One region of the Flavonifractor sp. An52 genome, then DNA from elsewhere that is predicted to be linked to it. Evidence: predicted binding sites of a transcription regulator. Region 1 holds the regulator's gene; each other region holds the start of a gene.
What was found. The regulator HrcA, encoded in region 1, represses chaperone genes, less so after heat shock. The targets are predictions, from matches to a motif close to TGTTAGCACTCNNNNNNNNNGAGTGCTAACA.

Region 2: B5G06_RS08200 (co-chaperone GroES) is a predicted target of HrcA. The motif match lies at 1,464-1,494, and genes of this name have one in related genera.
Region 3: clpB (ATP-dependent chaperone ClpB) is a predicted target of HrcA. The motif match lies at 1,946-1,976, and genes of this name have one in related genera.

The regions. Positions count from the first base shown of each region.
Region 1 is NZ_NFIB01000022.1:44,078-47,340, forward strand. Features, by position in the region: gene dnaK (molecular chaperone DnaK) at 1-847, opposite strand, end outside; gene grpE (nucleotide exchange factor GrpE) at 891-1,430, opposite strand; gene hrcA (heat-inducible transcriptional repressor HrcA) at 1,447-2,499, opposite strand; gene B5G06_RS09600 (GNAT family N-acetyltransferase) at 2,725-3,192, shown strand; gene B5G06_RS09605 (MBL fold metallo-hydrolase) at 3,227-3,263, opposite strand, start outside.
Region 2 is NZ_NFIB01000017.1:19,419-22,681, reverse strand. Features, by position in the region: gene groL (chaperonin GroEL) at 1-915, opposite strand, end outside; gene B5G06_RS08200 (co-chaperone GroES) at 1,131-1,415, opposite strand; gene B5G06_RS08195 (hypothetical protein) at 1,618-1,887, opposite strand; gene B5G06_RS08190 (diacylglycerol/lipid kinase family protein) at 1,930-2,877, opposite strand; gene B5G06_RS08185 (WG repeat-containing protein) at 2,912-3,263, opposite strand, start outside.
Region 3 is NZ_NFIB01000011.1:49,600-52,862, forward strand. Features, by position in the region: gene clpB (ATP-dependent chaperone ClpB) at 1-1,860, opposite strand, end outside; gene B5G06_RS06140 (MATE family efflux transporter) at 2,070-3,263, shown strand, end outside.

The DNA of each region.
Region 1 (3,263 bases):
GGGAGGCGGTCAGCTGGTCGAACTTGGCCCGGGTCAGAGTCAGATCCAGGTGCTTGGGGCCGGTGGCGTCAGCGGTGATATAGGGCAGGTTGATGTTGGTGGAGGTGACGCCGGACAGCTCGATCTTGGCCTTCTCGGCAGCCTCCTTCAGGCGCTGCATGGCGACCTTATCGCCGGTCAGGTCGATACCGGAGTCCTTCTTGAACTCAGCGGCCATCCAGTCCATGACGGCCTTGTCGAAGTCGTCGCCGCCCAGACGGTTGTTACCGGCGGTAGCCAGCACCTCGATGACGCCGTCGCCGACCTCCAGCACGGACACATCGAAGGTGCCGCCGCCCAGGTCGTAGACCATGATCTTCTGATCGGTCTCCTTATCCACGCCGTAGGCCAGAGCCGCGGCGGTGGGCTCGTTGATGATACGCTTCACGTCCAGACCGGCGATGCGGCCGGCGTCCTTGGTGGCCTGACGCTGAGCGTCGGTGAAGTAAGCGGGAACGGTGATGACGGCCTCGGTCACAGGCTGGCCCAGATAGGCCTCGGCGTCCGCCTTCAGCTTCTGCAGGATCATGGCGGAGATCTCCTGGGGAGTGTAGGCCTTGCCGTCGATGTTCACCTTGTAGTTGGAGCCCATCTCACGCTTGATGGAAGAGATGGTGCGGTCGGGGTTGGTGATAGCCTGGCGCTTGGCCACCTGGCCCACCATACGCTCGCCGTCCTTGGAGAAGGCCACCACAGAGGGGGTGGTGCGGTTGCCTTCCGCGTTGGCGATAACGACGGCCTCGCCGCCTTCCATAACAGCAACACAAGAGTTGGTCGTACCGAGGTCGATACCGATGATCTTAGACATAATCAATTCCTCCAATATATCGTAAATTGTTTTTTAACATGAATTAGTTGGCCACCTTGACCATGGAGAACCGGATCACCTTTTCTTCGGTGCGGAAACCGGCCTGGAACACCTCTACAATGGTGTTCTCTCCGGCGTTCTCGTCCTCCACGTGCATGACGGCGTTGTGCAGGTTGGGGTCGAAGGTCTCGCCCAAGGCGGGGATCTCCTGAATGCCCAGCTTGGAGAGGACCTCCTTCAGCTGGGTCATGGTCATCTCCACGCCCTTCTTATAGGCCTCGTCAGCGGTGTCCTGCTTGAGGGCCCGCTCCAGGTTATCGTACACCGGCAGGAAGGCGGCGGCGGTCTCCGCCTTGGAATCGGCCCAGGCCGACTCCTTTTCCTTCTGGCTGCGGCGGCGGTAGTTGTCGTACTCGGCGGCCAGCCGAAGGAACTTGTCCTCCTGATCGGTGAGGTTCTGCTTCAGAGCCTCCAGCTCCTCCAGCAGGGGATTGGGGGCTTCCTCCGCAGCCTCGGGGGCGGCGGCCTGTGCGGTCTGCTCCTCAGGGATGACCTCTTCGGGCTGTTTCTCTTTCTTACTCATGGGATGCACTCATCTCCTATTTAAGATCGTCGCTGCCGCCCGGCAGCTCGCCCTGCCCGAACAGCCGGGTCAGTCCCTCGGCCAGATAGGAAAGGCGGGCGGTGATTTTGGCATAATCCATACGGGTGGGTCCCACCACACCGATGACGCCCCGCATTCCGTCGCCGATGTCATAGCTGGCCACCACAACGCTGGTATCCTTCAATGCGTCGGCCACATTTTCCGGGCCGATGAGGATCTTCATGGCGGCGTCCTTGGGAACGGGGAAGCGGGCGGGATCGGCGTCCTCGGAGAGGTAGCTCAGCAGAGGCTGGGCCCGCTCCAAAGAGCGGTACTCAGGCAGCTCCAGCAGATGGGCGATGCCCGAGGTGTGGACGGTGCGCTGCTCCAGGCTCTCCAGCACCTCCATCGCGAAGGAGACAACCAGGGAGATGAGCCCGTAGGCCTCTCCGGCGGCGTGCTGGGCCACCCGCATCAGCTCCGGCGTAATCTCATCCAGAGGCAGGCCGGTAAAGGTGGCGTTGAGCAGGGTGTTGAGCATCTGCAGCTGAGCCTCCGTCAAATCGGAGGGCAGCCGGATCAGCCGGTTGCGCACCACATTGGTGTCGGTCATTACCACGATGATAAAGGCATTGTGCTCCACCATCAGAAGGTCAAACCGGCGGATCGTCACCCGGCTCATGCCGGAGGACAGCGCAAAGGCGGGGTAGTTGGTCAACTGAGACACCACCCGGCCGGCCTGGTCCAGCACCCGGTCCAGCTCCTGCATCTTCATCCGCAGGGCCTGGTTGATGCGCTCGGTCTCCTGAAGGGAGAGCTTGTGCGCCTCCATCAGTTCGTTGACGTAGAACCGATACCCCTTGGGAGAGGGGATGCGTCCGGCGGAGGTATGGGGCTTTTCCAGCAGTCCCAGAGATTCCAGATCCGCCATCTCGTTTCGGATGGTGGCGGAAGAGATCTCCATGCCAATGGAAGAGGCAATGGCCTTGGAACCCACCGGCTCCGCCGACTGGATGTAACTTTCGATGATGGCGCGCAGGATTCGTTTTTTGCGTTCGGTTAAATCCATAGCGGCCACCTCACTTTTGATTTAGCACTCATACTACCTGAGTGCTAAAGATAATGTAGCACCGTCCGGGAAAAAAGTCAATAGGCAGGGTTGTAAATTAAATGTGAACGAAGAAAAGATAGCAGACAGACCTTCAGAATGCAAATCAGAGCGGTTGACGCGGCGGCGGTTCAATGGTATTCTATCCAATAAGGAACAAGACTTGCAGACAGGAGGGGTGTCTCTGTGGACGGAACGGTGCCCGTGGAGATCATTGACTACGAAGAGCGCTATAAACAGGATCTGGAGGACATCTCTCTGCCCTGGCTGCTGGAGTATGACCTGCTGGAGCCGGTAGACCTGGAGATGCTGGCCGATCCGCACCGCTTTATCGCCGGGGGCGGCCGTGTGCTGCTGGCCCGCTGTGGCCGGGAGATCGTGGGCATGGTCATGCTGGAGCTTCAGGGCGACGGTGTGTGCGAGGCACTGAAGTTCGGCGTCAAAGAGGAGTACCGAGAGCGGGGCATCGGCACCGCCCTGATGGAGGCGGTGATCCAGGCCGCCCGGGACGCGGGACAAAAGACCATCGTGATCACCTCCAACCACAAGCTGAAGGCTGCCCTGCGGATCTATGAGAAGCTGGGATTTGAATACGTCACGTATTCTGACAAGTGGTTTCAACTGTCCGATATTAGAATGGAACGGGAATTATAAGAAAAGGACGCGCCGCAGGCGCGTCCTTTTTGATTCAGTCGGCAAATTCATACACCGCTCCGGCGGTGAGG
Region 2 (3,263 bases), on a different contig from region 1:
ATAGCCCATGTCGGCAGTGATGACGGTACCGCCAGTCAGAACGGCGATATCCTCCAGCATCTCCTTGCGGCGGTCGCCGAAGCCGGGGGCCTTGACGCACACCACGTTCAGGGTGCCGCGCAGCTTGTTGACGATGAGGGTGGACAGAGCCTCGCCCTCCACGTCCTCGGCGATGACCAGCAGCTTCTTGCCGGACTGCACCACCTGCTCCAGGATGGGCAGCAGCTCCTGAATGTTGGAGATCTTCTTATCGGTGATGAGGATGAGGGCGTCGTCCAGAACGGCCTCCATCTTCTCGGTGTCGGTGACCATATAGGGGGTGATATAGCCGCGGTCGAACTGCATACCTTCCACGACCTCGCTGTAGGTCTCAGCGGTCTTGGACTCCTCAACGGTGATAACGCCGTCGTTGGAAACCTTCTCCATGGCCTCGGCAATCAGCTTGCCCACGGTCTCGTCGCCGGAAGACACGGTGCCCACGCGGGCAATGTCGTCGGAGCCATTGACCTTCTTGGAGTTGGCCTTGATGGCCTCCACGGCGGTGGCGGTAGCCTTGGCGATGCCCTTCTTCATGACCATGGGGTTGGCACCGGCGGCCAGGTTCTTCAGGCCCTCACGGATGATGGCCTGGGCCAGCAGGGTGGCGGTGGTGGTGCCGTCGCCGGCCACGTCGTTGGTCTTGGTGGAAACTTCCTTCACCAGCTGAGCGCCCATGTTCTCAAAGGGATCGTCCAGCTCGATCTCCTTAGCGATGGTCACACCGTCGTTGGTGATCAGGGGAGCGCCGAACTTCTTGTCCAGCACCACGTTGCGGCCCTTGGGGCCCATGGTGATCTTAACGGTATCGGCCAGCTGATTGACGCCGCGCTCCAGAGCGTGACGGGCTTCCTCACCGTAGCAAATGATCTTAGCCATAATGAATTACCTCCATGCAAATTCCGCCTGAGCGGAATTAAAATCAAAATTTGTCCGGAGCAGGACACGCGCCTGCGCAGGACACCTATGCTTGCTCCGCCACCGGCGGGCAACCGCCTTTGTGTACAAAGGCGAGGGGGGTATCGAAACCGCTGTGCCGCCTGCGGCGCGGCGGTTTCGTATCTAGGGGGGATGCAATCCCCCCTGGACGTTCTTTACTCCACGATAGCCAGGATATCGGACTGACGAACGATGGTGTACTCCTCGCCGTCGATCTTCACCTCAGTACCGGCATACTTGCTGGTGATGACCTTGTCGCCCACCTTCACGGTCATGGTGACTTCCTTGCCGTCCACCAGGCCGCCGGGGCCCACCTCGATGACCTGAGCCACTTCGGGCTTCTCCTTGGCAGAACCAGTCAGGATGATGCCGCTCTTGGTCTTTTCTTCGGCCTCGACCAGCTTGATGACCACACGGTCGGCGAGAGGCTTGAGTTTCATAATAGGTTCCTCCTTATATGATTCATTTTCTTATTAACCAATCCAATATGTTAGCACTCATTTTGCGCGAGTGCTAACCACGTGTATGATAATACCTCTCTCCGCGCAAAAAATCAACCCCCTTTTTTGAAAAAAGGGGGTCGGTTTTGGAAAAATTCAAGTTTTGTTCACAAACTCACAGCAGGAGTGCTAATCCACACTCTCACATCTGACTCCAGTAATGCTTGGAACGCTCCAATTCCTGGGTAATCCTGATCTCCTTATTCTTTTCGTCCAGGTCCATGCCCTGCCCCACCGTGCGGCAGGCTTTGCTGTTGATGGCGCACACAAAGACAGTGACCGCCACAAAAATCGCATAGAGCAGCCACGCCAGCAGACTCGTACGCAGGGCAGTCAAAAATGGGACCAGAAGGACGCAGGGAAGATAGAGGGCGCTCAAAATAATCATGGTCCACTTGACGATTCTGTACATAATATCCTCCTTTTGAACGGATAGGCCTATATTTGTACATCTCTATTTTACCATACACGCTTTCTCTTTACAAGCTCGCGCCCCCTGCCATGTGGCCCCGGCGGGATAGAAAAACTGCACCTTCTGCTCGGACAGTCGGATGGACAGGTCGGTCCCCTCCACCAGTTCGCCGTCCACATTGACCGCGGTGAGCCGGTCGCACCGCACATTCATAGTCCGGCCCCGGCGCAGAATGGCCTGCGGGATGTCCCCGATCTCCCCCCGGGCAAATTTTTTGATGAGTGCCAGGACCGTAAAACGGGACACTGCCGGGATCACGATGAAGTCCAGCATCCCGTCGTCGGGCATAGCCGTGGGACTTGGATTGAAACCGCCGCCGTAGTACCGGCCATTGCAGGCGCACAACAGGGTGAACCGGTCGCCGGGCATAGGTTCGCCATCGATTGACACCTGATAGGGCAGGTGAATCCCCCGGATGATGGTGCGCAGGGCGGACATCTGATAGGCCGCCGTGCCGCTGACCAGGGGCAGCTTTTTAAAATCGGCGGCCCCAAACCCAATGCGGGCGTCAAACCCTACCGAACACACATTCAGGGAGTATCGCCCGTTGCATTCAATCAGGTCCATGGCGGTCTGCGGCCCATCCAGCAGCTGCTCCAGCTGCCAGAACCGGGCGGCATCCTGGCCGAATATGCGCAGAAAGTCATTGCCCGAACCCATGGGGCAGTGGGTCACCGCCACATGGGCCTGTCCCGCGGCTCCGTTGACCACCTCATTGAGGGTACCGTCTCCGCCGCAGGCATACACCCGCAGCTCGTCCCCCTGACGGGCGGCTTCCTCTACCAGCGATACGGCGTGGCCCGGTCCCTCTGTCCGCACCGCCGACCATTCCTCCCGGCGGCCGGCCATAATGTGGCGTATCTTCTCCAGCATCTCCTGGCTGCGGTCAAACTTCCCCGCATGGGGGTTCATTATGAACAGGTGCCGCACAGGCACCCTCCTCTCTCTTTCAATCTGCTCCAACTCACGCGGCAAAAGCGCTGGGATTAAAGGTCCCCCAGAGAGTCAGCCGCTGCTCCGCCCGTGCCATACGGGCCACGATGGCCGCCGCCTCCGCCCGGGTCACCGTTCCCTTGGGGTTGAAGGTCAGCTTGCTGTCCACACCGGTAAGCACACCCTTGGCATAGAGGCTGTAAATGGCGTCCGCGCCAGGATCGCCCGGCTTGACGTCGGGCACGGAGACCTTGATCCTGGACAGATCGTTGATGTTCTTCATGTGCTTGGCCTGGCTGGTGTCCGCAAAGATCTGGGCGATCTCCCGCCGGGTAGCCGGGCGCAGGTAGTCCTTCTGGCTGAAGGTGCCGCTCTGAATGATG
Region 3 (3,263 bases), on a different contig from region 1:
CAGCTCGGTCTTGCCCACGCCGGTGGGGCCCAGGAACAGGAAGGAGCCGATGGGCCGGTTGGGGTCGGCGATACCGGCCCGGCTGCGCAGAATGGCCTCGGACACCAGACGAACTGCCTCGTCCTGGCCCACCACACGCTGGTGGAGGATGTCCTCTAGATGGAGCAGCTTCTCGCGCTCCCCCTCCATCAGCTTGGCTACGGGGATGCCAGTCCAGCGCTCGATGATGCGGGCAATCTCCTCCTCGGTGACCTTATCCCGCAGCAGGGAACGGGCTTTGCCTTCGTTGGCAATGGCCTCCTCCGCCTCCAGCTGCTTGCGCAGCTCGGGGATTCTGCCATACTGCAGTTCGGCGGCCTTGTTCAGGTCGTACTGCCGCTGAGCCTTCTCCAGCTCGGCGTTGGCGGCTTCCAGGTCCTCCCGCAGCTTCTGGACCTTGCCGATGGCATTCTTCTCGTTCTCCCACTGGGCCTTCTTGGCGTTGAACTCATCCCGCATCTCGGCCAGCTCCTTCTGGATCTCGGCCAGGTGCTCACGGGAGAGGGCGTCGTCCTCCTTCTTCAGGGCGGCCTCCTCGATCTCGTGCTGGATGATCTTACGCTGGATGATGTCCAGCTCGGTGGGCATGGAGTCGATCTCGGTGCGGATCATGGCGCAGGCCTCATCGATCAGGTCGATGGCCTTATCGGGCAGGAAACGGTCGGTGATATAGCGGTCGGACAGGGTAGCGGCGGCGATGATGGCGCCGTCCTGGATCTTTACGCCGTGGAACACCTCATAGCGCTCCTTCAGGCCACGGAGGATGGCAATGGTGTCCTCCACCGTAGGCTCGCAGACCTGTACGGGCTGGAACCGCCGCTCCAGAGCGGCGTCCTTCTCGATATACTGGCGGTACTCGTTGAGGGTGGTGGCGCCAATGCAGTGGAGCTCGCCACGGGCCAGCATGGGTTTCAGCAGGTTGCCGGCGTCCATGGCGCCCTCGGTCTTGCCGGCGCCCACGATGGTGTGCAACTCGTCGATGAAGAGGATGATACGACCCTCGGACTTCTTCACCTCGTTGAGGACGGCCTTCAGCCGCTCCTCAAACTCGCCCCGGTACTTGGCACCCGCAATGAGGGAACCCATATCCAGAGCGAAGATGGTCTTGTCCTTCAGGGAGCCGGGCACGTCGCCCTTGACAATTCGCTGGGCCAGGCCCTCGGCGATGGCGGTTTTGCCTACGCCGGGTTCACCGATGAGGACGGGGTTGTTTTTGCTCTTGCGGCTCAGAATACGGATCACGTTGCGGATCTCGTCATCACGGCCGATCACCGGGTCCAGCTTGTTCTGCCGGGCCCGCTCTACCAGATCGGAGCCATACTTCTTCAGGGCGTTGTAGGTGTCCTCCGGGTTGTCGGAGGTGACCCGCTGATTGCCGCGGACGGCGGTCAGAGCCTGGAGCACCCCTTCCTTGGTGACGTTATAGGTACGGAAGAGTTCCTTCAGCTCCCGGTTGGCGGTGTCGATCAGGGAGAGCAGCAGGTGCTCCACCGAGACATATTCGTCCTTCATGGAGGAGGCGATGGACTCGGCGGTATTCAGGCACTTGTCCACATCCTGAGCCACATAGATCTTGCCCTGCTCACGGCCGGAACCGGAGACACGGGGCAGTTTTTCCACCTCCGCCTTGGTGGCGGCGGTGAAAGAGGGAACGGTGAGACCCATGTTCCCCAACAGCTGGGGAATCAGGCCGGACTCGTCGCTGAGCAGTGCCAGCAGCAGGTGAGGCTGCTCGATCTGCTGGTTACCATATTCCGTGGCCAGACTCTGGGCGGTCTGGACGGCCTCCAGAGACTTCTGGGTATATTTCTGTGCATTCATAAAAAACACTCCTTTCAAGGGGCAGCTTTTTGTTTGTCCTCAGTATAGTCCCCTGCAAAACAAAAATCATGAACGGAGTGTGAATTTTTAGCACTCATATGAAGAGAGTGCTAAAACCTTCGGCAGGTGGAGTGATTTGACAGGATAGCCCCTTTACGAGCGCAGAAAAAAGAGGTATAATGCCGTGGACTGTCTGAAGGAGGAGCGAGATGAAACGGACCAACGATTTGGGGCATGATCCAGTTTTTCGCCTGGTGTGCAAGCTGGCCATTCCCACCATGCTGGCCCAGCTGGTCAGCGTACTCTATAGCATTGTAGACCGCATTTACATTGGAAACATTCCCCAGATCGGGGATCTGGCCCTGGCGGGAGTGGGTGTGTGCGGCCCTATCGTCACGCTGCTCAGCTCCTTTGCCTCTCTGGTGGGGCTGGGCGGCTCCCCCATTCTGGCCATGCGGATGGGGGAGGGGAACCGGAAGGAGGCCAGCCGGGTGCTGTCCAACAGCTTTTTTATGCTGCTGGTGTTGTCGGTGGGACTGACGGGACTGTTTCTAGCCATGAAGGGGCTTCTGCTCCAGTGGTTTGGCGCCAGCCAGGCTACCTTCGGCTACGCCGATACCTACCTGACCATCTACACCGCCGGTACCTTCTTTGCCCTGATGGCCACCGGCATGAACAGCTTTTTGATCGCCCAAGGCTTTTCCGGCCTGGGTATGGCCACAGTGATGCTGGGGGCGGTGCTCAATATTGTGCTGGACCCCATTTTTATCTTTGTTTTAAAGTTGGATGTGGCGGGTGCGGCTCTGGCTACGGTCATCTCCCAGATGGCCTCCTGCGCCTTCGTGCTCTGCTCTCTGCTGCGGAAAAAGATGCCGGTGCCCCTGCGATGGGGCGGCTTTGACCGGAAGATCATGATGCGGATTGTCACATTTGGCTTGTCCCCCTTCCTGATCATTGCCACCGACAGCGTGCTGCTCATCGTCCTCAACACAGTGCTCCAGCACTACGGCGGCCCAGAGTTGGGCGACAAGCTGGTGGTCTGCGCCACCATTGTGCAGAGCTATCTGCTTCTCATCACCATGCCCATGGGTGGCCTGACCTTGGGTACTCAGCCGGTAATCAGCTTTAATTACGGCGCAGGCAACGCCGCCCGGATCAAGCGGGCCATGAAATCCATTGTGGGACTGTGCCTGACCTTCTGTGCCCTGATGACTGTGGTGACCTACACCCTGTCTCCGGTGTTTGTCCGGCTCTTTACTCAGAATCCGGAACTGATTGACCGCTCAGTGGGCTATATCAAGGTGTTTACCGCTATGATCCTGCCTCTGGCCATCCAGTATCCCCTGGTGGACGAGACCACCGCCCTGGGTCATGTGCGGTTGGCGCTGTTCTGTTCTCTGTTC